3 regions of the Brooklawnia cerclae genome follow, and region 2 is predicted to be linked to each of the others. Evidence: predicted binding sites of a transcription regulator. Region 2 holds the regulator's gene; each other region holds the start of a gene.
What was found. The regulator LexA, encoded in region 2, represses DNA repair genes until DNA is damaged. The targets are predictions, from matches to a motif close to TCGAACANNTGTTCGA.

Region 1 (9,576 bases), 570 kb from region 2:
ACGCCGCGGGCGGGGAAGCACTCGACCGCGTGGCGGTGCTCGAAGAACGCGCCCGCTACGCGGCGGGTGTGCCACAGGACGCGACCGTGGCGACCGATGTCGCGCTGGTCACGAAGCAGTGGCGTACGAGAGTGGGCACATGGACGAGGCTGTGGACCAGGATCGTGCCACGCTCCCTGTTTCCCCGCTCGCTGTCGACATCCTCGTCGGCTCTGCGAGACCTGCGGTGAGACCCTGGGGCATCACCGCAGCGATGGAACAGGTCAGAGATCGCCTTCCTGTCGACGGCGCCAGCGATCCTCCATGCGTCCCATGAAGGGCTCGGACGAAGGTTTCGCCTGCGGGCGTGTCGCGGTCTGAGCGTCCGTCACCTTGCGCCAGGACCCGAGCGCCACGATCGTCGCCGTGAACATGAGCACGAACCCGAGAACGCTGAGCACCCAGACGGTCTGCATCCCGGCGACGAGTAGCACGAGCCCGAGCAGGAAGACAAGACCTGCCAACGTTGCCCGGCGGCCATGGATCTGTCGGGGAGTGTTCCGGGACCCGAGCGTCTGTGCGAGCTTCGGATCCTCTGCGGCGAGTGAGGCCTCGAGCTGCGCGAGCAGCTTCTGCTCCTCTTCTGAAAGTGCCATGTCCCTCCCTCCTGCCACCTTCCGGCGGGAGCTTGTCGCCCCGCCACTGTGCTTGTGTCTCTCCAGTGTATGCGCGGCGGGGTATCGGTGACGACTTCAACGGGGACGAGCCGACCGTGTTCGTCTCCAGCGGATTCGCGCCGTCGATCGAGGCATCCACGAGCAGCGGGACGAGGCTGGGGGGCCGGCCCGGCCGGCTGCTCCGGAGGAGCTGTCCGATCCGTGGGTCGCCCCTGCCCGCGGCTCGTCCCGACTCGCGGGTCAGCCCTGTTCACGGCTCGTCCCCGCATGGCCGACCCGGCGTCGGCGGCACCGGAGGAGGTGCCGGTCGACCTCGTCCAGGAAGAGCGGGATGCCACGCACCAGGTCGTCCACCTGGCGGCCGCTCAACGGCGGGCGTCCCTCCAGCGCCGCGAAGTAGGACGCCCATTCGGCGAACCGCGGCACCTGGTGCGCCAGCCTCGTCCACAGCTCGACGGGGTCGAGGATCGGCCGCCCACCCGGTCTGTCACCCAATGCCGCGACCGCCCCCTGGCGGGCCGCGAGCATCGCCGCGCGGTATCGGCCCCCGGCGGTGGATGCCAGGTCCGCCTCGGTCGCCCGGGAACGTGCCCGCGACAGATCCGTCCGCACGCGACGATCCGCCACGGGCTGCGGCGTACGTCCCGCCGCCGCGACCCGCTCGGCCGCCTCGCCCCGCACAGTCTCGTCGCCTCGTCCGGCGTCTTCCTCGCTTCGCTCTGCGCGTGGCACGACCAGTTCGTCACGGACTCGCATTGACCCACCCCCAGGAATCGAACATGCGTTCGAACGAGTCTCCACTATGCGCCACCTCGGAGCGCGGGTCAAGACCGCAGCGGCCGGACGCGAGTGGTGCCCCCGTCCACGCCGGTGGACCAGCCCGGCACGCCCCGGCGCCCGCACCGCGTCCCGGGTGAATGGGACTGTCACACCGCCGTTGGACGCGAGGGATAGGCTGGATCTTCCGGTTTTTGTGAGGATGGGATCTCCCTTGACTGAACCTAACTCTCGCAGTGCAGACCAGACTCTGGCGCATGAGCTCGCGATCGAACAGGCGCACGTCGACAAGGTGTACGCCCAACTCGAATCGGCGGCGGCCTCCGCACGGCAGGTCGAGGCCGAGAGCCGCGCCAAGTTCCACACCGACCGCTCGGACTGGGTCCGGGAGGAGGACGGTACCGCACTGTTCGAACGCGACGCGTTCGCCTATCAGGCCGCACGCAGGCTCGCCATCCTCGACGCGCAACACGAGGGCCTCGTGTTCGGGCGTCTCGACTTCGCCTCGGACGAGGATCGCTACGTCGGCCGACTGGGCGTCCGCGACGCTGACTACGAGCCGCTGGTCATCGACTGGCGCGCCCCGGCGGCGGAGCCGTTCTACCGCGCCACCGCCCAGGACCCCATGGGAGTCGTTCGGAGGCGCGTGCTGAGATGCCGGGACGACCGGGTGATCGGCATCGAGGACGACCTGCTCGACCCCGACGACGACAACAACCTGGTCGTGATCGGCGAGGGCGCGCTCATGGCCGCCCTGCAGCGAGCCCGCGGCCCGCAGATGCGCGACATCGTCGCCACCATCCAGGCCGAGCAGGACGAGGCGATCCGCGCTCCTTACCAGGGCGTCACGATCATCTCGGGCGGCCCCGGAACCGGCAAGACCGTCGTGGCCCTGCACCGAGCCGCGTTCCTCCTCTACACGCATCGGCGCCGTCTCGAACAGGGCGGTGTACTGGTCGTCGGACCGACCGATGTGTTCATGAACTACATCGAGCGCGTCCTGCCCGGCCTGGGCGAGGACTCGGTGACGCTCAGGTCGGTCGGCGAACTGGCGACCGACGTGCTGGGCTTCGCCAGCCAGTCGGTGGACGACGCCGCCGCGGCAGTGCTGAAGGGCAGCCTGCGCATGCTGCAGGTACTGCGGCGCGCGGTCAACGAGCCCCTCACACCGGCGGACCTGCGCCTGCGCGTGAGCGTCAAGGGCGAGATCCTGACGGTCGAGGCATCCGAGCTGTCCGCGATCCGGCGCGACGTCCTCGCGTCCCACAAGGCCAACAGGGCACGTCCCGCGGTCGAGAAATCGCTGCTGGACGCGCTGTGGGCCAAGCTGCCGACCGATGTGGCCGCCGTCCTCGATCTCCCGCGCGATCTCTTCGAGGAGATCGTCACGTCGCAAGCGTCCTGGGTCATGTTCTGCAACGCGTGGTGGCCGGCTCTCACCCCCGAGTCGGTGCTGAGCCGCCTGGCCGATCCGGCGATGCTGCACAAGTTCGCCCACGGGGTGCTGGACGACGACGAGGAGGCGACCCTCATGGCGAGCTTCGAGCACGCGCGGGGATTCGTCCCGGACGCCGACAACCGTCGCCCGGCCTGGACCGTCGGCGACATCGCACTGCTGGACGAACTCGAAGCCATGATCGGCCCGATGCCCGAGCAGCCCGAGACCGACCCGACTTTGTTCCTCGCCGACGGCGCCGACGTGGCCGAGGTGGTCACGCTCGCCGACAAGCTGACCACCCGTCGCGAGGTCGACCCGGACGACGAGGGTGTCACCACATTCAGCCATGTGCTCGTGGACGAGTCGCAGGACATCACGCCGATGCAATGGCGGATGCTCCGCCGCCGTGGCCCGCAGGCGTCCTGGACCCTGGTGGGCGACCCCGCCCAGAGTTCGTACCCCAACACGGAGGAGTCACGCCGGGCGCTGCGCGACCTCATCGGCAAGGGTCAGTCGCGCACCTTCCGGCTGTCGACGAACTACCGTTCCCCCGCCGAGGTCATGGATCTCGCCGGGCGTGTGATCCGCTCGGTGTTGCCGGACGCCGACCTGCCCGCCGCGGTGCGCCGCACCGGCGTCCAGCCCCGGCTGCTGTCGAGCCGGCCGGACCGGCTCGGTGAGCAGCTCGGCCGCATCGTGCGACAGCTGTCGGACGAGGTCGAGGGCAGCATCGCCGTGGTCACTCCCCCGAGCCGGGCCGACGCCGTCCGCGCCCTGGTGGGAACCATGCCGCTGCCGGTGGGCGTCTCGTCACGGCTGGTCGTCGTCACCGCACTGCAGGCCAAGGGCCTGGAGTTCGACGCGGTGATCGTCCTGGCCCCCGACGAGATCATCGCCGAGACCCCCGGCGGGGTCCGCGTCCTCTATGTGGCGCTCACACGGCCGACGCAGCGGCTCGTGACGCTGGACCTCACCGATGGCCTTCCCGGAGCATGGCAAGAATCTCTCGAGTCGCCGCTGAGCGATTCTGCGTGAAGAAGTGCAGGCCTGGCGCTCCGCCGGCCAGCAGCCGCTCGCACAGCTCCGCGGCGATCCGGCACCCGACCGTACGCACGGCGTCCGGGTCGTCGGGGGCGCGCAAGAGTTCCTCGGCGACGCGCGCGGGAATATCGGCGTGCGAGAGTTCGGCGAACTTGCCCAGCTGCCGCACGCTGGTCACGGGCATGATCCCGCCGAGCACCGGGAGCGTGCATCCGGCGTGGCGCGCCCTCGCCACGAGCTCGAAGTAGTGGCCCGAGTCGAAGAAGAGCTGCGTCACCGCGAACGATGCGCCCGCCTGCTGCTTAGCCAGCAGAATCCGGGTGTCCTGTTCGAGGGTCGAGGACGCGTGGCCGTCGGGGAAGGCCGCCACGCCCACGCAGTAGTCGCCACGTGAGCCGATGAGCTCGACCAACTCGGTGGCGTTGGACAGCCCGCCCGGGAAGGGTTCCCACGGCGTCGACGGCCCACCGGGCATGTCCCCGCGGATCGCGAGGATATTGCGCACCCCGGCGTCCCCGTAGGCGTCGATGACGGCCTTGAGCTGATCGACGGTCTGTCCCGTGCACGTCAGATGGCCCATGACGCGGAAGTCGGTCGATGCGAGGATGCCCATCGTCGCGTCCAGGGTTCGCTGCCGGCTCGATCCGTTGGCGCCGTAGGTCACCGACACGAAGTCGGGACGCAACGGCTCCAGTTGCGCGATCGTCTCGGTGAGCCGCTGCTGGCCGTCGGCGTCCTTCGGGGGGAAGAACTCGAAGCTGAAGGTGGGGCCGGTGGCGGATGCGAGCAGATCGGCGATGGTGTCGGGCGACGGCATGAATCCACTCTACGGGCGCTGCCGCGAACGGCGATCCCGAGGCCTGAGGGGTGGACCACTAGCATCTCTGCCATGAGACCAGACCCGGCCGATCCCACGTCCACCGATTTCCGCGAGGCCGTCGGCACCCGGTTGGGCGCTCATCTCGACACGATGGCCGCACGCCTGGAACCGGTCTCCCCCATCCTGCCGGTGCTCGTCGACGTGGCGCGCGACCTCACCGCCGGCGGGAAACGGCTCCGTCCGGGGTTCGCCTACTGGGGTTGGATCGCCGCCGCGGGCACCGACGATGTGCCGGAGGCCTTGCTGGGGGCGGTGAGCGCCTTCGAGTTGCTGCACGTCGGGGTCCTCATCCACGACGACGTCCTCGACGGCTCGGACACCCGGCACGGCCGTCCGGCCGCCCACCGGCAGTTCGAGGCGTGGCATCGGGCCGGTGGCGGCTCCGGTGACGCGGAAGCGTTCGGGCGGGCGATGGCCGTGCTGCTGGGCGACCAGCTGATCGTCTGGTCCGGGGAGCTCGCCACCACCGCCGGGCTGGAGCCCGACGCCTGGCACCGCGCGGCCCCCTACTGGCACGCGGTGCGCACCGAGGTGAACTCGGGGCAGGTGCTCGACGTCTGCGCCCAGTACGGGGTGGGACGCGACCCCGGTGCCAGCGCCGAGCAGGTCGCCACCCGCGTCCTGGAGGAGAAAACCTCCCGCTACACCGTGCAACGCCCTGTTCAGTTCGGTGCGGCGGCGGGTGGTGCGGACGAGCACGCGATCGATGCTCTGGGACGATTCGGACTCGCGCTCGGACGAGCGTTCCAGCTGCGCGACGACCTGCTCGGCGTGTTCGGCGACGAGACGACCACCGGCAAGCCCGCCGCCGGCGACCTGCGCGAGGGCAAGCGGACCGTCCTCGTGGCGAGGGCACTGGAATCGTCCCCGGACGCCGCCGAGCTGCAGGGCCTGCTCGGGCGCGCCGACCTGACCGATCCGCAGATCGACCGGGCGCGGGGGATCCTCGTCGACAGCGGAGCGGTCGAATCCGTGGAGCAGACGATCACCCGTGACTACGCGCGGGCGCTGGCGGAACTCGACGCGGCGCGCATCACGGCTCCCGGCCGCCAGGCACTGGCGGAGTTGGCGCGCATGTGCGTGGAGCGCGACGCCTGAGCTCGGGCATCGTCCCACGGCACTCCGCGGCATGCCCTCTCCCCTTCACCTTCGCCCGGCGGGCTCACTAGGATGAATCGATGCTCATCTCCGACACCACCTGGACGTACCCGAGCGGGAGCGCTCCCCACGTCAGCCTCGTGCAGATCCCCCGGCCCCTTCTCGGCGAACTCGCCCGGCAGGAGCACGGGCCCGCCACCGTGGCGAGCCGCCTCGTCACGCCGTACCTGACGGGTCCCGAGTGCAACGCCCTGTGGCGGCTCCGCGACGACCAGCTCGACGCCCAGCCCGCCGATGCGGCGTGGGTCACGCGGTTCGTACTCACTCCGGGCGTGGCCGGCGCGGTGGGGGTGGCGGGTTTCCACGGACGCCCGGATCCCGACGGGATGGTCGAGGTCGGCTACCGCATCGAACCGGGTCACCGCCGACGGGGGTATGCGCGAGCGGCATTGGAGACCCTGCTGGCGATCGCACGAGAACACCCATCGGTGAAAGTCGTCCGCGCGAGCGTGAGCCCCGGCAACATCGCGTCGCGATCGCTGATCGACCAGTACGGTTTCACGGAGGTCGGGGAGCAGTGGGACGACCAGGACGGGCTGGAGACGATCCTCGAACTGCCCGTGCAGGGGTAGGAACCATCAGCGTGGAAGATTGTGGTTCGACTACGCACCACAATCTTCCACGCTGACCGGCTGCCGACAGCCCGGCCCGGACGGCGAGCCCGCGGGCGTCTCCCGGCGGTATGGTCATGTCTGCCGACACCGAACGGCGGACGATCCGCCACGACCGACCCGGAGGACGCGAATGGGTGACGATCTCAGCCGAGCCGCACGACGTGTCCAGGACGCGCTCGTCTCGCACGGGTTGACCGCCCAGGTCAGGGAGTTGCCGGGATCCACCCGGACCGCGGCCGACGCAGCCGCGACGCTCGGCTGCGAGGTCGGCGCCATAGCGAACAGCCTCATCTTCATGGCCGACGGCGACCCGCTCCTCGTGATGACCAGTGGCGCGCACCGGGTGGACACGAAGCAGCTCGCCCACCGCATCGGCGTGGGACGCATCGCGCGGGCCACCCCCGAGCAGGTCCGCGATGCCACCGGGCAGGCGATCGGCGGCGTGTCGCCGGTCGGCCACCCCGCCCCCATCAGGACCGTCGTCGATCGGGCGCTGGCCGCATTCGAGACGGTCTGGGCGGCTGCCGGCACCCCGCACGCAGTCTTCCCGACGACCTTCGACGAGCTGGTGAGGATCTGCGACGGCATCCCCGAGGACGTCGACTGACCGCGGTGGCCGGGCTCAGCGCTCGCGACGCCAACCGGGCCGCCTGACCTGCGTGGCACCGCGGCGGACGACAGGCCCGGGCGTACTCCGATCAGACCCGGCGAACCCGGGCGCCCCGAACCCCGGTGCCGCGGGCCCGAGCCGCGCGTCCGCCCGGAACGCCGCGAACTCCACCTGCTCCATCTCGGCCGCCCACACTCGCTCGAGCACCGCCCGATGGGCGACGACCGTCTCGTAGGCGTTCGTCCCGGTGGCCGCGAAAGCGATCCGCCGCGCCCCGCGTCGCACGAGGTCGGCCGCCTCGTCCACGCTTCCGGTGTGCGCGAACCAGGGCTTGCTGGCAGCCAGGGCAGGCGGTGCGAGGGCAGCGGCCTGCTCCACCAGATGGGGCGAGACGACGACGACGTCCAGCCTCGGGTCGGCCAGCGCGTCATCGAGACCGGACCCCGCGTAGAAGCTGCGTCCCACAAGGGACCATTCGTGGCTGCGGAAGGGAGTCGGGGCCGCGTCGGTCTGCAGCAGCAGGTCGGGCCCGATCCCATCGGCAATCACGGGGCCACCGGCGAGACCGAGGATCGTCCGGCCCGCCAGAACCTTCCGCGCGGCCTCATGCGCAACCCGCACGGTCGCGGAGGTCGTCCGCTGCGCCGACAGGACGACGATGTCGGCCCGTCCACGGCTCAGCTCCGCCACCACCCGGCGCAGGTCGTCCGTGCTCGTGGACGAGTCCTCGACGCCGACCCACGCCATGGTCCTGGCCAGCCCCAGGCGGGTCTTCAGTCCCAGCAATGCGCTCACGCAACAAACCCTAGGAGACATCGGGGGCCGGTGCGCCCAAGTGGCGAAGCGGGACGCCCCACGGTCGCGCCGCGGCCGACACGCCGCGACACGTGGTGACCGCCGGGGGTGAGGCATCCGGCGACCTAGACTGAATGCAGTGCGTCGCCTGCGCGGCGATCCAGCCTTGTTCGCCTTCCCCGACGCTTGGAGCAGATGTGACCAGGACCAGCACCGACCCCTTGGTGGGCGATGTGCTCGATGGCCGCTATGAAGTCCTCCAGCGACTCGCCAGGGGGGGCATGGCGACGGTCTACCGCGCCTGGGATCGCAGGCTCGAGCGCATCGTCGCCATCAAGGTCATGCACGAAGGTCTGGGGGACGACGCCGACTTCGCCGCCAAGTTCGACCGCGAGGCACGCGCCGCGGCGCGGCTGTGCGACCAGAACGTCGTCACGATCTTCGACCAGGGGCAGGACTACGGGCGTCCCTACATCGTCATGGAGTTCGTCGAGGGCACGACTCTGCGCGGGCTGATCACCCGCGATGCCCCCATGAGTCCGCTGCGCGCCCTGCAACTCATCGAGCCTGTCGCCGCCGCGCTGGCCGTGGCACACGACTCCGGGCTCGTCCACCGTGATGTGAAGCCGGAGAACGTCCTGATCAGCGATCGCGGCGCGATCAAGGTCGCCGACTTCGGGCTCGCGCGCACGATCACCGGCCAGAGCGCCGCGGCGGCCACCCAGGGGCTGCTGATCGGGACGGTCAGCTACCTGCCACCCGAACTGGTGATCACCGGCAAGGCCCACGCGTGGTCGGACATCTACTCGACGGGCATCGTCTTGTTCGAGATGCTCACCGGGACGAAACCCTACGTGGGTGACACACCGATCACGGTGGCCTACAAGCACGCCTACGAGGACGTGCCGCCGCCGTCGGTGGTGCTCGTTCGCGATCATCCGCAGCTGGCCAGACGCGATCCGATCCCCGACTACGTCGATGCCCTCGTCCAGTCGTGCACGCGCCGCAACCCCGCCGCCAGGCCCGCGGACGGGCGCGACCTGCTGTCCCGCGTCCGGCGTGCCCGGCGATCGCTGGAACGCGGCGTCCGCCACGATGACGCGCTGTGCGCGGTGATGTTCCCGGGCAAGGCCCTGCCGTGGTCGGCCGAGGCCACCGAGGTGCTGTCGCCGGATGCCACGGCGACCTCGGTCCTGCCTCGTTCGCCTGCGGCCCCGGATGCCATCGCCTCCGCATCGCCGAGCGGGACGACCGGTGGCATCCGCACCGCCGCCACCACCGTCGCGGATGCGCGGCCCACGCCCTGGACGCGCGGGGACGCGCGGCCCGGCAACCCCGTGAGCCCGATGGACCCCGACTCGGGACGCATCCGCGAGCGGGTCACGGCCTCGGCCGCCACGGCGACGGGACGGCCGCTCCACTCGCGTGCGCTGGCAGCCGCCCCCGCCAGCCGGTCGACCCCGACGGAATACCCGGACCCGCGCTACGACGCGGGGCTCGCGTCCGGGCCGGCGAACCCCGGCGGCTACGACCGCTTCCCGCGGCTGACACAGTCACAGGTGCACCGGCGCCGCCGCGGGCTCGTCTTCGGCTTCCTGGTGGTGGTG
Region 2 (9,576 bases):
AGTTCCACCCCGACCGCGAGCCCCTACGGGACGCCCAGCCCGTACGGACAGGCCAGCACCCCCGGCTACGGGCAGGCGGGCACATCGGGCTCCTACGATCAGGCCGGGCAGTCGGGATACGGACAGCCGGGTGCCACCAGTCCCTACGACCCGACCGCACAGTCGGGCTACGGACAGCCCACGTACGGGCAGTCGGGATACGGGCAGACACCCTCGTCCCAGTCCCCGTACGGTCAGCAGCCCGCCGGATCCCCGACCTCGCAGGGATCGCCGAGCTACGGCTCGTCCTACGGGCAGAGCGGCTACGGTCAGACCGGTTCTCCTGCCCAGGACGCCTACGGGCAATCGTCCGCGTCCCCGACCTCCCAGGGTTCCCCGAGCTACGGTTCCTCGACGTCCTATGGCCAGAGCGGCTACGGACAGACCGGCGCCTACGGACAGGACGCCAACCAGGCTTCCCCGAACTACGGGCAGACCGGCGCCTACGGGCAGAGCGCGGGCTACGGCACCCCGTCGTACGGGCAGGACGCGGGATATGCGACCCCGGGCGCTTCCGGCGGCTACGGACAACCCGGCTACCCGCCGCAGGATTCGTACGGGCAGCAGCCGAACTACGGCTACGGCCAGCCCGCATACTCCGGCGAGGTGTACGGGCCGGTGGGCGCAACCGGTGCGCCGTACGCATCGTGGGGCAAGCGTGCCCTCGGTTGGCTCGTCGACTACCTGGCCCCCGCGATCGTCACGGGGATCATCGGCTCGGCGATCAACGGGGTCGCCGGGACGGACTACAACGGTAACGGGATCGGCAACGTGGTCGAGTACGTGCTCTTCTACGGTTTCCTCATCTACAACACGGGTTACCTCGGCGGCACCACCGGCCAGTCGTACGGGCGCCGGATCGCGAAGACCCGCCTCGTGGCGGAGTCGACCGGCGCTCCTCTCGGCTTCGGCATGGGCTTCCTGAGGTTGGTCGCCCACTTCCTCGACAGCCTGATCTGCGGCATCGGCTGGCTGTTCCCGCTGTGGGACGCCAAGCGCCAGACGCTGGCTGACAAGGTGACGTCCAGCGTGGTCATCGACGAGTCGGTGAGCCCTGTGCCTCCCACCGGCTACCCGCAGCAGCCCCAGCAACCGATGGGATACTGACACCTTCGTTCGCAGGCGCCCCACAGCGACCTGCGAACGATGCACGAACGGCGCCTGCCCTCGCGGCGGGCGCCGTTTCCTGTGCACGCAGCTGGACAACGGATCGGGCCACGATCAGGAAAGACCGGTCGCGGAAGTGGCGTCGAGCGACAGGTACTGCGCACCGATCACCACAAGGCCCAGCACGACCACCAGCGCGAACGCGATCATGACCACCGCGAGGCCGCGTTCCGTCAGTCTGATCGGCTGACCGATCACGTCGCGTCGAGCAGCGGGTTGCGATCCGGAAGAGGTGCGCAGTTGGGTCTGCCGCGAGGACGTCTCCCTCTGCGGCACCGGGGACGCGGGCAACGTGACAGTGGCCCTGTGGACGATGACCCGGCCGGCGACGACCGAGGACCCTACCAACGGGGCGCCGGGCTGACTCGGGCGGCCACCGGGAGCAAGCGGCCTGGTGACCGCGGACCGTGAACGACGCCGACGCAGTTCCGCCCGCGCTTCGGGAGTGAGGGGGAACTGCCGGATCACGGCACCTTCCGCGTCGCTCGCCGACGATGCAGCATCGCGGGCGCCCGGCGTCCCTCCGTCGTCATCGCCGACCTGCTGGAAATGATGAACTGTCGCGCTCATGATGTTCCCCCGTCTGTCCGTCTTCCCGGCCGCCGTCTTCCATCCGTTTCAGCACCACGACCCGGCCATGTCGAACATTTGTTCGATACAAGACTCTAAGCCTTCTCACACCTTCGATCAAGTGTTCGATTCGAAACTCGGTCCGGCGAGTCGTCCACCATCGCACCAGGCAGGTCTGACATTTTTCACGCAGGTCGCGACATCTTCGAACAGGTGTTTGAATCCGAGGCGTGTTTTCCCTAGTGTTGTGCCATGATCACAGTCAGGCGTCCGGGAACAGGCCCCACTCCCCCACGACGGCGAGCAGGTCGTCCCACCGACGAGTCGGTCGCCCGGGAAATGGCCACCTCGGCGTCCATCAGCGAGTTGCCCGACGGCCCGGCTGATCCCGATGGTCTGACTCCTCGCCAGCGCCGCATTCTCGAGTTCATCCAGGCCACGGTCGAGTCACGGGGCTACCCGCCGACCATCCGTGAGATGGGTGAAGCCGTCGGGCTCGCCAGCCCGTCCAGCGTGTCGCACCAGCTCAAGGCACTCGAGTCCAAAGGTTTCCTGCGGCGGGATCCGAATCGTCCCCGGGCGCTTGAGGTCCGCCTTCCCGCGCCGCGCCCGTCGAGCGAGAACATCCTCGCCGGAGTCCCCGACCCGGACGACCCCGCCGACCCGACCGACATGGCCGATGCGTTCCCAGTCGCGGTGCAGGTCCCGCTCCTCGGACGAATCGCGGCCGGTGCGCCCATCCTCGCGGAAGAGCAGGTGGAACAGATCATGCCGCTTCCTCGCCAACTCGTCGGCGACGGCACGTTGTTCATGCTGGAGGTCCGCGGCGACTCCATGGTGGACGCGGCCATCTGCGACGGCGACTATGTCGTCGTCCGGCAACAGCCCTCGGCCGACAACGGGGCGATCGTCGCGGCGATGATCGACGGCGAGGCCACGGTCAAGACCCTGCAGCGCACTCCCGGGCAGGTGTGGCTGATGCCGCACAATCCTGCCTATCAGCCGATCGACGGGAACCAGGCAGTCATTCTCGGTAAGGTCGTCGCGGTTCTCCGGCACGTCTGAGATTCGCGTACCAGGAGAAGAGTTCGTGCGTCAGGCCTTGTCGGCAAGCCGCTGAAGGGCCTGGACGACGATATCGGCGTCCGTGGTCGTCCAGAAGGGCGGAAGGGACGCCCGCAGGTAGCTGCCGTATCGTGCCTTCATCAGCCGGGGGTCGAGCACGGCGACCACCCCGCGGTCGTCCGTCCGCCGGATCAGCCTGCCGGACCCCTGCGCCAGCAGCAGTGCCGCATGGTTCGCCGCCACCTGCATGAACCCGTTGCCACCCGCATCGGCCACCGCCTGCTGGCGTGCCTGCATCAACGGGTCGTCGGGCCTGGGGAAGGGAAGCTTGTCGATGACCACGAGCCGGCAGGTGTCGCCCGGGACGTCGATCCCCTGCCACAAGGACAGCGTGCCGAACAGGCAGGACTGCTCGTCGGCCACGAACACGCGCGTCAGCTCACTCAGTTGCGCGTCGCCCTGGCACAGCACCGTCACGCCGGGGAGCTCGCGTCGCACGTGGTCGGTGGCCAGTTCGGCAGACCGCTGCGACGCGAACAAGCCCAGGGTGCGTCCGTCGGCCGCCCACACCAGCTCGGCCAGTCGCGCCAACGCGTCCCCGGCGATGCCGTCACGACCCGGGTTGGCCAGATCCGTGGCGACGTAGAGGATCCCCTGACGGGCGTAGTCGAACGGCGAGCCCACGTCGATGCCGCGCCAGGCGAGCTCATCAGCAGGTTCGTCCGCATCGTCCAGCCGAGCGGAGCGCCGCAACCCCACGTCCCCTGCGAGCGCGTCGAACGAGCCCCCGATCGACAGCGTCGCCGACGTCAGGATCGTCGTGCATTCGCCGAGCACCTTGTCGCGCATGAGCCCGGCCACGGACAACGGGGCGACGTTGGCCTGCCTACCAAAGCGTTCGCGATCGCTGACCCAGACCACGTCGGTCGCCTCCAGCTTCGCCATCCTCTCGGCGACCTCGAAGATCTCCTTCATCGCGGCGGCCGCCTGGGATCGCTCCGGATCGGCCTGCTCCCCGCCCTGCGACATGGCGGACACCGCCCGGCGCGTCACCTCGCGCACGACGCCGAACGCGAGTGCCGCCGGCGACTGGCCGTCGGTGACGCGCCCGGGAGCTGTCTCGTCCAGCGCGTCGCGCAACGCGTCCACCACGTCCAGCAACTCGACGGACAGGTCATCGTCGAGCCAGGACGACGATCGTTTGGCGACGCGATCGATCTGCTGCGGGGACAGCTCGCTGCTCGCGGCCCCGGTGACGCGGGTCACCAGCTCGTGCGCCTCGTCGATGATCACGGCGGCGTGATCGGGGAGCGCCGTTCCCCCGTGCATGGCGTTGATCGCGAGCAGCGCGTGATTGGTCACGACGAGATCAGCCTGCCGGGCACGGGCACGCGACTCCTCGACGAAACACTCGGCGCCGTAAGGGCAGGCATTCACCCCGAGGCATTCACGGGCCGGCACCGAAACCTGGGCCCAGGCGCGAAGCGAATGAGCAGGGGCGTCGTCCCTATCGGCCAGGCCCCCATCACGTGCCTGCTCCTCGGCCCATTCGCGCAGCGCCACGACCTCGGCACCGAGCACGGTCTCGGCGTCGGCCCCCGAGGTCCTCACCGCGTCGGCGACATCGGCTCCCGCGATGAGTGTCTCCTGGTCGGCACCCAGTTGATCGCGGATGCGCAACAGGCACGCGTAGTTCGACCGTCCCTTCACCACCTCGGTGCGCGGGCGCCGGCCGAGCACACGCTCGATCGCGTCGCACGCCACCGGGATGTCCTTGCCGGCCAACTGCGACTGGAGCGCGAGTGTCGCGGTCGCCACCACCACACGCTGGTCGGAGCGCATCGCCCAGACCAGCGCCGGAGCCAGATAGCCCAGCGACTTACCCGTGCCCGTGCCGGCCTGGACGAGCAGGTGCGCGCCGTCGTCCAGCGAACGGGCGACCGCGTCGGCCATCGTCTGCTGCCCCGGCCGTGCGGACCCGCCGATACTGGCGACCGACTCGGCGAGGACAGCCGCGTGCTCCGGTTCAGCGTTCGTCATCGGTGACCGTGAAGGCCGCGACCTGCGCGGCCAGATCCGGATGGACGCGGGCGTCGATCCGGGTGCCTTCGTCGTGATGCTCCAGTGCGACGATCTCGCCCTCGCGGTGTATGCGATCGACCAGGTCTCCGCGGGCCCAGGGAATCAGCACCCGCACCTCGACCTGCGGAACGGGCAGCCGTTCCTCGATCACGCGGCGCAGATCGTCCACGCCCTCACCCGTGCGGGCGGAGACCAGGATCGCGTCCGGGACCTGCAGCTGAAGGACGGCGAGCGCGTCACGGTCGGCCTGATCGATCTTGTTGATCACCAGTTGCTCGGGACGATCCTGTGCGCCGACGTCGTGCAGCACCTCACGGACCGCGGCGATCTGCCCGAGCGGGTCGGGATCGGAGCCGTCGACCACGTGCAGCAGCAGGTCCGCCTGAGTCGTCTCCTCCAGAGTGGAACGGAACGCCTCCACCAGATCGGTCGGCAGGTGTCGCACGAATCCGACGGTGTCGGTGAGTGTGAAGACACGCCCGTCGTCGGTGGTCGCACGCCGCGTGGTGGGGTCCAGGGTGGCGAACAGCGCGTCTTCCACCAGTACGCCGGCATGAGTGAGCCGGTTGAGCAGCGACGACTTCCCCGCGTTCGTGTATCCCACGATCGCCACGGACGGGACGGCGTGACGCTGCCGGTCGGCGCGCTTGATGGCGCGCGTGCCCTCCATGTCGCGCAGCTTGTGCCGCAACTGCGAGATGCGATGGCTGATGCGCCGCCGGTCCGTCTCGATCTTCGTCTCACCGGGGCCGCGCCCGCCGATACCCGCGCCGGACGACGCCCGGCCACCGACCTGACGGCTCAGGCTGTCGCCCCAGCCGCGCAGGCGTTGCTTGAGGTAGTTCAGCTGGGCGAGTTCCACCTGTGCCTTGCCCTCGACGCTCTTGGCGTGCTGGGCGAAGATGTCGAGGATCAGTGCCGTGCGGTCGACGACCTTCACCCCGACCCTGTCCTCCAGCGTGCGCAGCTGCGCAGGGGTGAGCTCACCGTCACAGATCACCGTGTCCGCGCCGGTCGAGACCACCACCTCACGAAGCTCCTGCACCTTGCCGGAACCGATGTACGTTGCCGGATCGGGATGCTGGCGACGCTGGATGAGCCCGTCGAGCACCTGCGACCCGGCGGTCTCGGCCAGCGCCTTCAACTCGAACATCGTGTTGTCCGCGTCCTGCTGCGTGCCGCTCGTCCACACGCTCACCAGGACGACCCGCTCCAGCCGCAGCTGGCGATACTCGACCTCCGTGACGTCGGCCAGCTCGGTCGAAAGACCAACGACCCGGCGCAGCGAGTTGCGCTCCTCGAGGTCGAGGTCGCCGGGGGCCGGTTCCTCGTCCCACACGGGGTCGTCGATCCGATCAGTCGGACGTTCGGGAAGGACAGCCTCGTCGTCCCATCGGTCCGAGGCGAAATGCTCAGTCATCGTCGGTCCAGAGTACGCGATGACCAGGACGCCGTCACGGCAGCACGACGGTGCCGTGGGCGACGACGACCGCCGGCCCGGTCAGGAAGACACCGTCCTCGGCGAGGTCGACGCGCAGGTCTCCCCCGGGGACGTGCACATCGACGCCGCCGCGGAACCCGGCATGTGCGGCCTGCGCCGCCGCGACCGCCACGATCCCGGTGCCGCACGACTCCGTCTCACCCACGCCGCGCTCGTGGACGCGCATCTGCAGATCGCGGTCCCCGCGAGCCACGTAGAACTCGACGTTGACACCCTGGGGATAGATCTGCGGGTCGAAGATCGGCGCCACGCCGAGATCGAGCGCCCGCAGGGCATCGAGGTCGGCGAGTTCGACGACCGCGTGGGGATTGCCCACGTCGACGGTCGTGGCCGGGTACTCGATTCCCGCATGCCGTACCCAGGTCGGGGTCTCGGCCACTTCCGCGTGCCCGAGACTGATGCGGATGAGGCCACCGTCCAGAGGCCAGGCCTCCATGAGCCCGGCTCGCGTCGCGATCTGGATCGGCGTCTGGTCGACGAGCCCCTCTTCGAGCAGGAATCTCACGAACACGCGAAGCCCGTTGCCGCACATCTCCGCCAGGGACCCGTCGGCGTTGCGGTAGTCCATGAACCACACATCGGGGCGTCCCGACCACTCGGGCATGTGCGAGGCACGGACCGCACGCAGCAATCCGTCACCACCGATGCCCGCACGACGGTCGCACAGGAAGCGGACGACATCAGGCCCGACCGGCAGGATTCCCTCGCGGTCGAGGACGATCACGAAGTCATTCCGCGTGCCGTGGCCTTTGGCGAAGTTCAGCGTGGTCACCACCCCAGTGTGTCACTGCGGCTGCTCGATGCCCGAGCTGGTCGTGATTCGCCGCGAGGCCTCACGGTCCGTGACCGGTATCCAGCTGATTCGCGGGTCGCGCCGGAACCACGCCAGCTGTTTGCGAGCGAATCTGCGGGTGCCGTCGACGGTCGCACGCCTGGCCTCCTGCTCGTCCATGTCCCCGGCGAGACAGGCCAACACCTGTTGATACCCCAGCCCTCGCGAAGCCGTCACACCACGCCTCAGGCCGGCTTCGACCAGCCCGCGGACCTCGTCGACAAGACCTTGACGCCACATCTCGTCCACCCGGGCGGCGATGCGCTCGTCCATCTCCTCCCGGGGAAGCTCCAGGCCGAACTGATGCACTCCGGCGAGTGCATAGGTCGGCTCGGGGAGCCGTGCGGTGAAAGTGCCCGTGAGATCGATCACTTCAAGGGCACGGACGATGCGTCGGCCGTTGCCGGGAAGGATCGCAGCGGCAGCCTCCGGGTTGCGGTCGGCGAGAACGCGATGCAGGGCGTGGGGGCCGATCGCCTCCAACTCGTCCTCCCAGCGTCGGCGCACCTGCGGATCGGTGCCGGGAAAGTCGAAGACGTCCAGGATCGCCCTCATGTACAGGCTGCTTCCCCCGACGACGATCGGGACGACACCCCGGTCGCGGAGATCGGCGATCACTCCCCTGGCCAGCCCCTGGAACTCGGCCACGGACGCCGACTGCGTGACGTCCATGATGTCGACGAGGTGGTGGGGCACTCGTCTCCGCTGTTCGACGGTGGGTTTCGCCGTGCCGATGTCCATCCCCCGATAGACGAGCATGGAATCCGCGTTGACCACTTCGGCGCGTCCGCCCAGCGAGGCGATCCGCTCGGCGACCTCGATGGCCAGCGAACTCTTACCGCTGGCGGTCGGGCCGACCAGCGCCACGACCGGCGGTGTCCCGGCGTCCATGGTTCACCTGCCCGGGATCGCCGGTAGCCCGAGCCCGACGCCCGTCGGCGCGGCCTCCGAACCCTGCCGGGCCTGCCATGCGTCGCCCCCACGGGTGCGTCGCAGGCCGTGGATCGGCGAGTCGGCCACCAGATGATGCGGTGCCGCGTAGGTGATCTCCACCTCGCCGAGGTCCCCGGGACGCGGGCGCAGGCTCTCGTCGGCCGGTGCGGCCACGTGGACGAGGCGGTTGTCGCGCGCTCTGCCCGAGATCCGGGAGGTGCGCTCGTCCTTTCGCCCCTCACCGGCGGCGAACATCACCTCGACCCGCTGCCCGACGAGCCTGCGGTTCTCCTGCCAGGCCATGTCGTCGATCTCGCGCACGAGACGCTCATAGCGCTCCTGGACGACCTCGGGCGGCACCTGATCGGGCATCGTCGCGGCAGGCGTGCCGGGCCGGATCGAATACTGGAAGGTGAAGGCCGCGCTGAACCGGGCCTCGCGGACGACGTCCACGGTGCGCTGGAAGTCCTCCTCGGTCTCCCCGGGAAAGCCGACGATGATGTCGGTGGTGATGGCGGCCTGCGGCATCGCCTCGCGTACCCGTCCCAGGATGTCGAGGAACCGCGCACTGCGGTAGCTGCGACGCATATCACGAAGAACCTTGTCGGAGCCGGATTGCAGTGGCATGTGAAGACTCGGCATGACATTGCGGGTCTCGGCCATCGCCGCGATCACGTCATCGGTGAACGATGCCGGGTGCGGGCTGGTGAATCGCACGCGCTCCAGCCCCTCGATCTCACCGCAGGCCCTCAGCAGCTTCGCGAACGCCTGCCGATCACCGAACTCGACACCATAGGTGTTGACGTTCTGCCCCAGCAACGTGATCTCCTGGACGCCCTCGTCCACCAGCGCCTCGATCTCCCGCAGGATCTCGCCGGGACGCCGATCGGTCTCCTTGCCACGCAGGCTGGGCACGATACAGAAGGTGCAGGTGTTGTTGCAGCCGACGCTGACCGAGACCCATGCCGCGTAGGCCGACTCGCGCCGGGCCGGGAGATTGGAAGGGAACATCTCCAGCGCCTCGGAGATCTCGACCTGGGACGCCTGCTCGACGCGCGCCCGCTCGAGCAGCACCGGCAGAGACCCGATGTTGTTGGTCCCGAACACGACGTCCACCCAGGGGGCACGCGTGGTGACGATCTCGCGATCCTTCTGTGCCATGCAGCCGCCCACCGCGACCTGCATACCGGGACGGTCCCGTTTCAGACGCGCGATGTGACCGAGATTGCCGTACAGCCGATTGTCGGCGTTCTCGCGAACGGCGCACGTGTTGAACACGACGATGTCGGCCTCGGGCAACTCGCCTCGTGGCTGCGGTGCCCGCACGTAGCCGGCCCGCTCCAGCAGACCGCTGATGCGTTCCGAGTCATGGACGTTCATCTGGCAT
Region 3 (9,576 bases), 550 kb from region 2:
CCGTGGGAGGCGACGACCTGGTGCGCGAGTGGGTGGCATCGGAACGCGACCTCCTCGGGATCTGCGTCGGCCACCAGGTGCTGTTCGCACACGGGGTCGAGCACGGCGTCAGCGCCGAGGGCATCGGGACCTTTCCCGGCACGGTGGAAAGGCTCGCCTCGCCGCGCCTGCCGCACATGGGCTGGAACCTCGTGGACACCGGCGGGTACGACGGGGTCTTCGACGGCGTCGCGGACCAGCGGTTCTACTTCGTCCACTCGTACGCGGCACACGAACACGACGCTCAGGGCGTCGCCTGCCTGCCCTCCGACGCCCACGTCGCCGTGACGGAGCACGAGGGAGACCGTTTCGTGGCAGCCGTCCAGTGGCACGGGGTGACCAGCACACAGTTCCACCCGGAGAAGTCGGGGGCCGCAGGGGCCTGTCTGCTCCGGGCTTGGCTGATGGGTTAGGGTCATTACGTGGCAACGACAATCCATGAGGATGCGCCCGCCGGCGGTGCCCACCTGCTCCTGCTCCCCGCTGTGGATGTGCAGGCTGGCAAGGCAGTTCAGCTGGTGCAGGGCGAGGCTGGCACCGAACGGGTGTTCGGGGAGCCCCTGGAGGCGGCCACCCGTTGGCAGGACGAGGGTGCGGAGTGGCTCCATCTCGTCGACCTGGATGCCGCCTTCGGGCGGGGGAGCAACGCCGAGGCGATCGCCGAGGTGGTCTCCACCATGCACATCAATGTCGAGCTGTCGGGTGGCATCCGGGACGACGCGTCCCTCGAACGAGCCCTGGCGACCGGGGCCCGCCGCGTGAACGTGGGCACGGCCGCACTCGAGAATCCGGAATGGTGTGAGCGCATCATCGCCTCGTACGGTGATCGCATCGCCATCGGCCTCGACGTGCGTGGCCAGAAGCTAGCGGCACGGGGCTGGACCGAGTCGGGTGGCGATGTCTTCGAGACGGTCAAGCGCATGACGGATGCCGGCTGCGAGCGGTTCGTCGTCACCGACGTGGCCTCCGACGGCATGTTGACCGGCCCGAACTTCGAGCTCCTGGGCGCCGTGTGCGCGCGGACGACGGCCCGGGTGGTCGCCAGCGGTGGCATCTCGTCCCTGGAGGACATCCGCATGCTCCGCGGCCTCGTGCCGATCGGGGTGGAGGGCGCCATCATCGGCACCGCTCTCTACGTGGGCAACTTCACGCTCGGGGAGGCCCTGGCCGAGGCTGGGAGCCTCCAGCCCGACGCCGGTCGATAGCCCGCTCGGTAGTCTGTGAGCCGCCATGAGCGAGCAGCCGTCCTGGAGTGAGGCCATCGTCGAGGGAAGCCTCGACTGGTCGTTCCTGAAGCGCGACGACCTCTACGAGATCGCCGAGCTGTGCGCCGCGATCGCCTACATCGACGATCCGGCGCAGCCGAGAGATCTTGCCGACCTGTTGCGCGACTACGACATGCCCCATGCCCACGCCGATGTGCACGCGGTGGTGGGCCGCGACGGGGGCGGGACGATCGTCGCCTACGCCTGGAACCACATCAGCCCGTCGAACAGCCCGCTGCCCCACGTGTGGATGGAGTTCGGCGTCCATCCCGCCTGGCGTTACCACAAGATCGGGCTCCGCCTGGTCGAGTGGGCGATCGATCGTGCCCGCGTGTGGTACCGGCACATCCGCCAGGCCCATCCGGGCATCGGGCCGTTGTGGGCGGGTGCCGCGGTGGACGAGTCGTCCCGGGTCGCCGACGATCTGCGTGAGAACGGCACCCTGGCCCCGCAGCGCTGGTACTTCGACGCGCACCGATCCCTGATGGACTCGCCGCTGCCGTCGGCCCCGGTGCCGTCCGGCATCGAGTTGCGGATCTTCGATCCTGAGTGGTCGGAAAAGGTGCGGCGCGCGCACAACGACGCCTTCAGTACGCGGCGCGGTGCCCACGACGTGGGCGAGGAACAGTGGGAGGCCTCACTGGCCAGGCCCGACTTCCGGCCCCGGTGGTCGTGGATCGCGGTCGACACGACGGCCGAGACGCCGGAGGTCGTCGGGTATGCGCTGAACAGCGAGATCCATGACTCCGAGACGGGCTGGCGTGAGGGCTGGACGGAGCGCTTCGGCGTCTGCCCGCGTAACAGGAGGGCCGGGCTGGGGCGTTCCCTGCTGGTGGCGTCCATGCGTACTTTCGTGGAACAGGGCTGCACCCTGGCGGGGGTGGGCGTCGACACCGACGATCCGTCCCGCGCCGAGCGTCTGTTCGGGACGCTCGGTTACACCTTCGACGATCGGGTCGTGCTGTTCGGCAGGTCGTTCTCCGACTGAGGTCGGCGGCCGTCTCGATCGTGCTCCCGAGCGTGTCGAAGGATTCCGTGTTCCCCGACATGAACCGGCAGGGGTGTTTCACGTCGATGACCCGCGTCGACTACACTGTCCACGGTTCGGAGCAGGATAGGGGAGTTGCATGAGTGGGCATTCCAAGTGGGCCACCACCAAGCACAAGAAGGCGGCCATCGATGCCAAGCGCGGCAAGCTGTTCGCCAAGCTGATCAAGAACATCGAGGTCGCGGCGCGCGTCGGCGGTGGCGATCCTGCTGGGAACCCGACTCTTTACGACGCCATCCAGAAGGCGAAGAAGAGTTCGGTGCCCAACGACAACATCGATCGCGCCGTCAAGCGCGGCTCCGGTGAGGGCTCCGAAGCGGTCAACTACGAGTCGATCATGTACGAGGCCTACGGGCCGGCCGGCGTGGCGATCCTCATCGAATGCCTCACCGACAACCGCAACCGTGCGATCTCCGATGTGCGTGTGGCCGTCACCCGCAACGGCGGGACGATGGCCGACGGCGGCTCGGTGCAGCGGCTGTTCGCGCGCAAGGGAGTCGTGACCGTCGGCGTCCAGCAGGAGACACCCGGCGAGGGACGCAAGACCACGACGCGCACGATCACCGAGGACGACCTGCTGGAAGCCACGCTGGAGGCCAACGCGGAGGACATCGAAGAGGTCGGTGATGTCTTCGAGGTGACCAGCGACCCCAACGACATGGTCGAGGTGCGCAAGGCGGTTCAGGCCGCGGGCATCGACTACGACGCGGCCGACGTGCAGTTCGTGGCCAGCTTCGACCAGATCATCGATCGGGTCGAGGACGCGGAGAAGCTCGATCGGATCGTGGACGCGCTGGAGGATCTCGACGACGTCCAGAACGTCTTCACCAACGCCGACTACAGCGACGAGGTGCAGGCCGCGCTGGAGGCGGAGGACTGAGCCCCCGGGCCGCGCGGCGCCGTCGAGCCCGGCCGCCTCGGCGCGCCTGGGAATCGGGGACACCGTCGGCCTCTAGAATCCGAACATGTGTTCGGGTCGGCGGACGCGTCCCTGGCCGGGGACGCGTGTCGAGCAGCCGGTGAGCCTGATGGGCCCGACGGGTCCGATGAGGGGGTGCGGTTCGTGCGGGTGATGGGTGTCGATCCCGGGTTGACCCGCTGCGGCGTCGGCGTCATCGACGGCGCGGCCGGGGCCCCGCCCCGACTGGTGGACGTCGGAGTCGTCCGCACACCGAGCGACCTCGATCACGCGTTGCGCCTGCTGGCCATCGAGCGTGGGTTGGAGGAATGGACCACGCGCCTGCGTCCGGACGCTGTCGCGGTGGAGCGTGTGTTCGCCCAGCACAACCTCATGACCGTGGCGGGCACCGCCCAGGCGGCCGGAATCGCGATGCTCGTCGCGGCCCGGCACGGCATACCCGTCGTCCTGCACACGCCGTCGGAGGTCAAGGCCGCGATCACCGGTTCCGGCCGCGCCGACAAGGCGCAGGTCGGGACGATGGTGGCGCGTGTGCTCCACCTGTCGGAGCCCCCGAAGCCCGCGGACGCCGCGGACGCCGTCGCGCTCGCCCTGTGTCACCTGTGGCGGGGCGGTTCGGTCAACAGATACGCCGCGGCCGTGAAGGCCCACGAGGCGGTCCGCAGGTGACCGCGAGGACGCGAGGACCACGATGATCGCCCAGCTCACCGGGAAGCCCGCCGCGCTCGGCCCGAACTGGGTCGTCCTCGACGTCGGAGGGGTCGGGTTCCGCGTGCAGTGCACCCCGGTCACCGCGGCGGGACTGCGCCCGTCCGAGTCGGCGACACTGGCGACGTCCCTGATCGTCCGCCAGGAGGCGCTGACGCTCTACGGGTTCGCGAGCGCCTCCGAGCGCGACGTGTTCGAACTCCTGCAGGTGGCCAGCGGCGTCGGGCCCAGGATCGCACTGGCGGCACTGAGCGTCCTCACCCCCGACCAGTTGGCGCGGGCGATCCAGGCCGAGGACCTCGCCGCTCTCACCAAGGTCCCCGGCATCGGCCGCAAGGGTGCGGAGAAGATCGTGGTGGAGTTGCGCGACCGGGTCGCGTCCCTGGTCACCGAGCCGGATGATCGGCCCCGGGTCGCCAGCCTGGCGGACGAGCCCTGGCGGGCACAGGTGAGTGCGGGTCTTCAGGGCCTCGGCTGGTCGCAGCGGGACGCGGAGCAGGCCTGCGACCGGGTCGCCGCGCTGGTGGACGACGACCCGGACGTGAGCCTGGCGACGCTGATGAAGGCGGCGCTGCAATCGCTGGCCCGGGTGTGAGCGGGTGATCCGATGACCCCACGCGAGGATGAGACCGAGGCCGCCAGGACCTCTCCGGTGGACCCCTGGCCCACGCCGGACGAGCGGGCGGCCGACGCGACCCTTCGCCCCGGCACCCTGAGCGAGTTCGAGGGCCAGCCGCGCGTCGTGGACCAACTCGGGCTGGTGCTCGAGGCCGCGAGGCACCGGGGGCACACCCCCGACCATGTGCTGCTGTCCGGGCCGCCGGGCCTGGGCAAGACGACGCTGGCCATGATCATCGCCACCGAGATGGGCGCACCCCTGCGTATCACCTCGGGGCCGGCGATCCAGCACGCGGGCGACCTCGCGGCCATCCTGTCGGGGCTCACCGAGGGCGAGGTGCTGTTCCTCGACGAGATCCATCGGATGAGCCGGCCCGCGGAGGAGATGCTCTATCTGGCGATGGAGGACTTCCGCGTCGACGTCGTCGTCGGCAAGGGACCGGGCGCGACGGCCATCCCGATCGAGATCCCGCCGTTCACCCTGGTCGGCGCCACGACCAGGGCCGGGCTGCTGCCGGGACCGCTGCGCGACAGGTTCGGGTTCACCGCCCAGCTCGACTTCTACGAGGCCGCCGACCTCGAACGCATCGTCGTGCGGTCGGCCGCCCGGCTCGGCATCGAGGTGGACGACGCGTCCGCCGCCGAGATCGCACGCCGGTCGCGTGGGACGCCCCGGATCGCCAACAGGCTGCTGAGGCGCGTCCGCGACTACGCGCAGGTGCACAACGGCGGAGCCGTGACGCTGGAGTTGTCCCGGGGCGCTCTGGAACTGTACGAGGTCGATCCGCTCGGGCTCGACCGGCTCGACCGGGCCGTGCTCGAGGCCATCTGCCGCAAGTTCGGCGGGGGACCGGTCGGGGTGTCGACCCTGGCCATCAGCGTCGGGGAGGAGACCGAGACCATCGAGGAGGTCGCCGAACCGTTCCTGGTGCGCCTGGGTTTCATCATGCGTACCCCGCGCGGCCGGATCGCCACCCCGGCAGGATGGCGCCACATCGGGTTGGTTCCGCCCGATCGGTCGGGTGGCGCGCAGCCCGACCTGTTCGCCTGACGGCTCCGAGCCTGTGGGTCGGCTGTGGCTCCCGGGCTCGAATGCCGGGATGGCGTGAGGACTCGGTAGTATCGGTGCGGTGCGTCGTCCGTGCGGCGTGGCCGAGAAAATCTCCGAACCGAACGGTTCTGCTCCAGTTAGGTGCTGCATATGGAACTGCTGATCATCATGGTCGTCTTCATCGGCCTGATGTACGTGCTGATGGTGCTTCCCCAGAAGAGAAAGGCGGATCAGCAGAAGAAGCTGCTGAACGAGATCCAGCCGGGCACCCGGGTCATGCTCAACACCGGCATGTTCGGGACGGTCAGGGTCACCGGTGACCAGCAGATGGTCGTCGAGTTGGCCCCAGGGGTCGAGGTCACCGTCGTGAAGCAGGCGGTCCTCCGCACGACGACCGCCGACGAGGAGGAGTTCGAGTACTCGGATCCGGACGCGGTGACCACCGGAGACCAGGACGCCGACGTCGAGGACGCGTCGGTGGCCGACGACGATCAGCTGTGGCAGCTGAACCCCGAGGACGCCGCCGGCGTCGAAGCCGTCCAGGTCGGCGACGATCAGGAGACCGACATCCCGGCAGCGGTCGTCGACACCGATCCCGAGCAGCCCTCCGATGTGGCGCCCGCCACCGCCGATGCGGCCTACACGCCGAACTACACCGAGCCGACCTACATCGAGCCGGCCTACACGCCGGCAGACGCCGAGCCGGTCGGCACCGAGCACACCGACACGGCCGAGGACATCGCCGATCAGACAAGCGCATCGTCCGGCGACAAGGGCCCGGACGACAGCGAAACCCGCCCGGCCCGCTGACGGGGGCGCATCCGAGTGGCCACGACCAATGACTACAAGCCGGGACGCATGCTCCTGGCGTTCGCGGCGATCGTCTGCCTGCTGTACGCGCTGATGGCGGTCGTCGGCTCCTGGACCCCACGCCTGGGCCTCGATCTGCGGGGTGGTACGACCATCACGCTGACGGCGGCTGCCTCCGACGGAGGAGGCGACGTCCCCCGGGAGAACCTGGAGATGGCGCGGACCATCATCCAGAAGCGAGTCGACTCCCTCGGCGTGGGCGAGGCGTCCGTCACGATCCAGGGCGACAACCAGATCGAGGTCGCGGTCCCCAATGTCAACAGCGACGAGCTCGTCGAGCTCGTCGGCAGCACGGCCCAGCTGAGCTTCCGGCCGGTCATCGCCGTGCAGCAGGTCGAATCGTCCACCGCCTCCGCATCGCCGAGCGCGTCGTCATCCTCGTCCGCATCATCGGACGAGACGGCGTCGTCGGGCGAGACATCGAGTTCGGAGACCTCGGCCCCGTCGTCGTCGGCCACCTCGTCCAGCGAGGCCACATCCGCCCCGGCCAGCACGGCCGAGCGTCGTCCCGTGCCGGCACTTCCGACCGAGCCGCCGACTCCGTACAGCCCCAGGCCGACCACGCCCGGGACCGAGGAGCAGACTCTCGACGAGAAGCTGGGCTACACGCCGACCGAGCAGGACGCCGAGGAGTTCTACGCGTTCCAGTGCGGTGACGACTTCCCCGACGTGAGCGATCAGCCGCTCATCGCCTGCAGCCAGGACGGCACCGCGAAGTACTTCCTCGGGCCGGTCATCATCGACGGCGACCAGGTCACCGACGCGACGGCCGGAGTTCCGCAGGGTCAGCTGACCTGGGTGGTGTCGCTGTCGTTCGACGACGAGGGATCGCAGACCTTCGCGGACGCCACCGAGGCACTCTCGGCGAACCAGTCGCCGCAGAACCAGTTCGCGATCGTCCTCGACGGTGAAGTCGTCTCGGCGCCGTCGGTGAGCGAGCAGATCACAGGTGGCCAGGCCCAGATCAGCGGCGGGAGCATCACCGAGGACAGTGCCCGGTCGCTGGCCTCCACGCTGCGTTACGGCGCCCTGCCGATCGAGTTGGAGACCAGCTCGGTGGACACCGTGTCGCCCACGCTGGGCGGCAACCAGATGACGGCGGGCATCATCGCCGGCATCATCGGCCTGAGCCTCGTCGTGGCCTACAGCCTGATCTACTACCGGGGCCTCACCGTGGTCGTGGTCGGGTCGCTCGTCGCAGCGGCGATCGTGACCTACGCCGTCATGGTGTTGCTCGGGTCGGCGGTGGGCTTCGCCCTGAACCTGCCGGGCATCGCCGGCGCGATCGTGGCCATCGGCGTGACGGCGGACTCCTTCATCGTCTACTTCGAACGGATACGTGACGAGATCCGCGACGGGCACAGTCTGCGCCATTCGATCGAATCAGGCTGGCACAAGGCACGGAACACGATCCTCATGGCCGATGGCGTGCAACTGCTCGCGGCGGTCGTCCTGTACGCGCTGGCCTTCGGCAGCGTCAAGGGCTTCGCGTTCACGCTGGGCATCACCACGGCCATCGACCTGTTCCTCGTCGTGTTCTTCAGCCACCCGATGATGACCATCCTCGGCCGGACGCGGTTCTTCGGCGAGGGACACAAGTGGTCCGGGTTCGACCCCGAGCACCTGGGGGTGTCCCGGGCGTCCATGCTCGGACGACGGGCCAGCTCGCGCAGACGTACGCGTCCCGACACGACCGGGGGTGCGTCCGCGAGACGCTCGGGCACGACCACCACCGCCGGCGGCCCGACGGACAACACGACCAAGGAGGCCGCCGATGAGTGACACGATGACCCGGACGGACAAGCCGTCCCCGTCGTTCTCGCACCGCCTCTACACCGGTGACTTCGAGTTCGACTTCATGAAGCATCGGCGCGCCTGGTACACCTTCAGCGCGGTGCTGATCCTGATCTCGCTCCTGGCCGTCGGCCTGCGGGGTCTCAACCTGGGCATCGAGTTCGTCGGCGGGTCGGTCTTCCAGGCACCCGCCCAGGTGCAGTCCGACACGATCGACCGCTTCACCGCGGCCGTCGACGACGCGGGGGTCTCCGAGCTGGACGCCCAGGTCAACAGCGTCGGCTCCGACACCGTCCGTGTCCAGACCCGGAGCCTGACCAACGAGGAGGTCACCGAGGTACGAGCGGCGATCGCCGACGAGGCGGGGGTCTCGCAGGACGACGTCGCCTACAGCCTCATCGGGCCGTCCTGGGGCGAACAACTCACCAAGCAGGCCCTGGGTGCCCTGGTCGTCTTCCTTGTCCTGGTCGGGTTGCTGATCTGGATCTACTTCCGTGAGTGGAAGATGTCGGTGTCGGCCCTGATCGCGCTGGCCCACGACCTCATCGTGACCGTCGGCCTGTACGCGCTGGTCGGCTTCTCCGTGATGCCGTCCACGGTGATCGCCGTGCTGACGATCCTCGGCTATTCGCTGTACGACACGGTCGTGGTCTTCGACATGGTGCGGGAGAAGACCCGCGACATCAAGAGCCAGCAGCGCACCTACACGCAGGCGGCGAACGCGGCCATCAACCAGGTGCTCGTCCGGTCGATCAACACGACGATCATCGCGGTGCTTCCCGTGATCGCCATCCTGGTGGCGGGCGTGGTCGTGCTCGGCGGCGACGGGCCGCTGGCCGATCTCGGCCTGGCGATGCTGATCGGCATGGTGTCGGGTGCCTATTCCTCGATCTTCCTCGCCACCCCGCTGCTGGCCCACCTGCGCGAACGTGAGCCCGAGATGCGCCGCCACCGGGCGGCCCTCGAGAAGAACCGCACTCGGGCTCGGGCTCGGGTGAGCGCGGCGGTGACGGACGCGGAGGTCTCTCCCGCGAGCATGCCGCTCGCGGCGACCCCGGCATCGGGCACGTTGGAGTTCGCCGAGGAGGAGGTGCCTGTCCCGGTCGTGGACGACGTCCTCGACCCGGACGAGACCCAGTCCAGGAACCAGCCGAGGAAGAGCTCGCGTTCGAACAGGAAGAAGTGATGGAGCCCATGAAGCCCGAGACGTCCGACCCCCGTGTGGAGCATGCCGCGAGCCTGATCCGCAACGTGCCCGACTTCC

Region 1: the regulator LexA is predicted to act here: its motif matches at 1,430-1,445, upstream of FB473_RS10880 (SAV_6107 family HEPN domain-containing protein).
Region 3: the regulator LexA is predicted to act here: its motif matches at 3,312-3,327, upstream of ruvC (crossover junction endodeoxyribonuclease RuvC).

Annotation. Positions count from the first base shown of each region.
Region 1 covers NZ_JAAMOZ010000001.1:2,337,662-2,347,237, forward strand. Annotated here, with positions in the region: gene FB473_RS10870 (transglutaminase TgpA family protein) at 1-230, shown strand, start outside; gene FB473_RS10875 (DUF3040 domain-containing protein) at 264-635, opposite strand; gene FB473_RS10880 (SAV_6107 family HEPN domain-containing protein) at 897-1,412, opposite strand; gene FB473_RS10885 (HelD family protein) at 1,648-3,906, shown strand; gene FB473_RS10890 (methylenetetrahydrofolate reductase) at 3,842-4,729, opposite strand; gene FB473_RS10895 (polyprenyl synthetase family protein) at 4,802-5,890, shown strand; gene FB473_RS10900 (GNAT family N-acetyltransferase) at 5,971-6,522, shown strand; gene FB473_RS10905 (YbaK/EbsC family protein) at 6,695-7,171, shown strand; gene FB473_RS10910 (hypothetical protein) at 7,187-7,969, opposite strand; gene FB473_RS10915 (PASTA domain-containing protein) at 8,167-9,576, shown strand, end outside.
Region 2 covers NZ_JAAMOZ010000001.1:1,767,354-1,776,929, forward strand. Annotated here, with positions in the region: gene FB473_RS08180 (RDD family protein) at 1-1,146, shown strand, start outside; gene FB473_RS08185 (hypothetical protein) at 1,261-1,776, opposite strand; gene lexA (transcriptional repressor LexA) at 2,029-2,841, shown strand; gene FB473_RS08195 (ATP-dependent DNA helicase) at 2,872-4,881, opposite strand; gene hflX (GTPase HflX) at 4,868-6,343, opposite strand; gene dapF (diaminopimelate epimerase) at 6,378-7,196, opposite strand; gene miaA (tRNA (adenosine(37)-N6)-dimethylallyltransferase MiaA) at 7,209-8,147, opposite strand; gene miaB (tRNA (N6-isopentenyl adenosine(37)-C2)-methylthiotransferase MiaB) at 8,151-9,576, opposite strand, start outside.
Region 3 covers NZ_JAAMOZ010000001.1:1,215,653-1,225,228, forward strand. Annotated here, with positions in the region: gene hisH (imidazole glycerol phosphate synthase subunit HisH) at 1-452, shown strand, start outside; gene priA (bifunctional 1-(5-phosphoribosyl)-5-((5-phosphoribosylamino)methylideneamino)imidazole-4-carboxamide isomerase/phosphoribosylanthranilate isomerase PriA) at 462-1,244, shown strand; gene FB473_RS05850 (GNAT family N-acetyltransferase) at 1,270-2,292, shown strand; gene FB473_RS05855 (YebC/PmpR family DNA-binding transcriptional regulator) at 2,432-3,232, shown strand; gene ruvC (crossover junction endodeoxyribonuclease RuvC) at 3,425-3,940, shown strand; gene ruvA (Holliday junction branch migration protein RuvA) at 3,963-4,574, shown strand; gene ruvB (Holliday junction branch migration DNA helicase RuvB) at 4,587-5,648, shown strand; gene yajC (preprotein translocase subunit YajC) at 5,799-6,458, shown strand; gene secD (protein translocase subunit SecD) at 6,474-8,300, shown strand; gene secF (protein translocase subunit SecF) at 8,293-9,498, shown strand; gene FB473_RS05890 (adenine phosphoribosyltransferase) at 9,507-9,576, shown strand, end outside.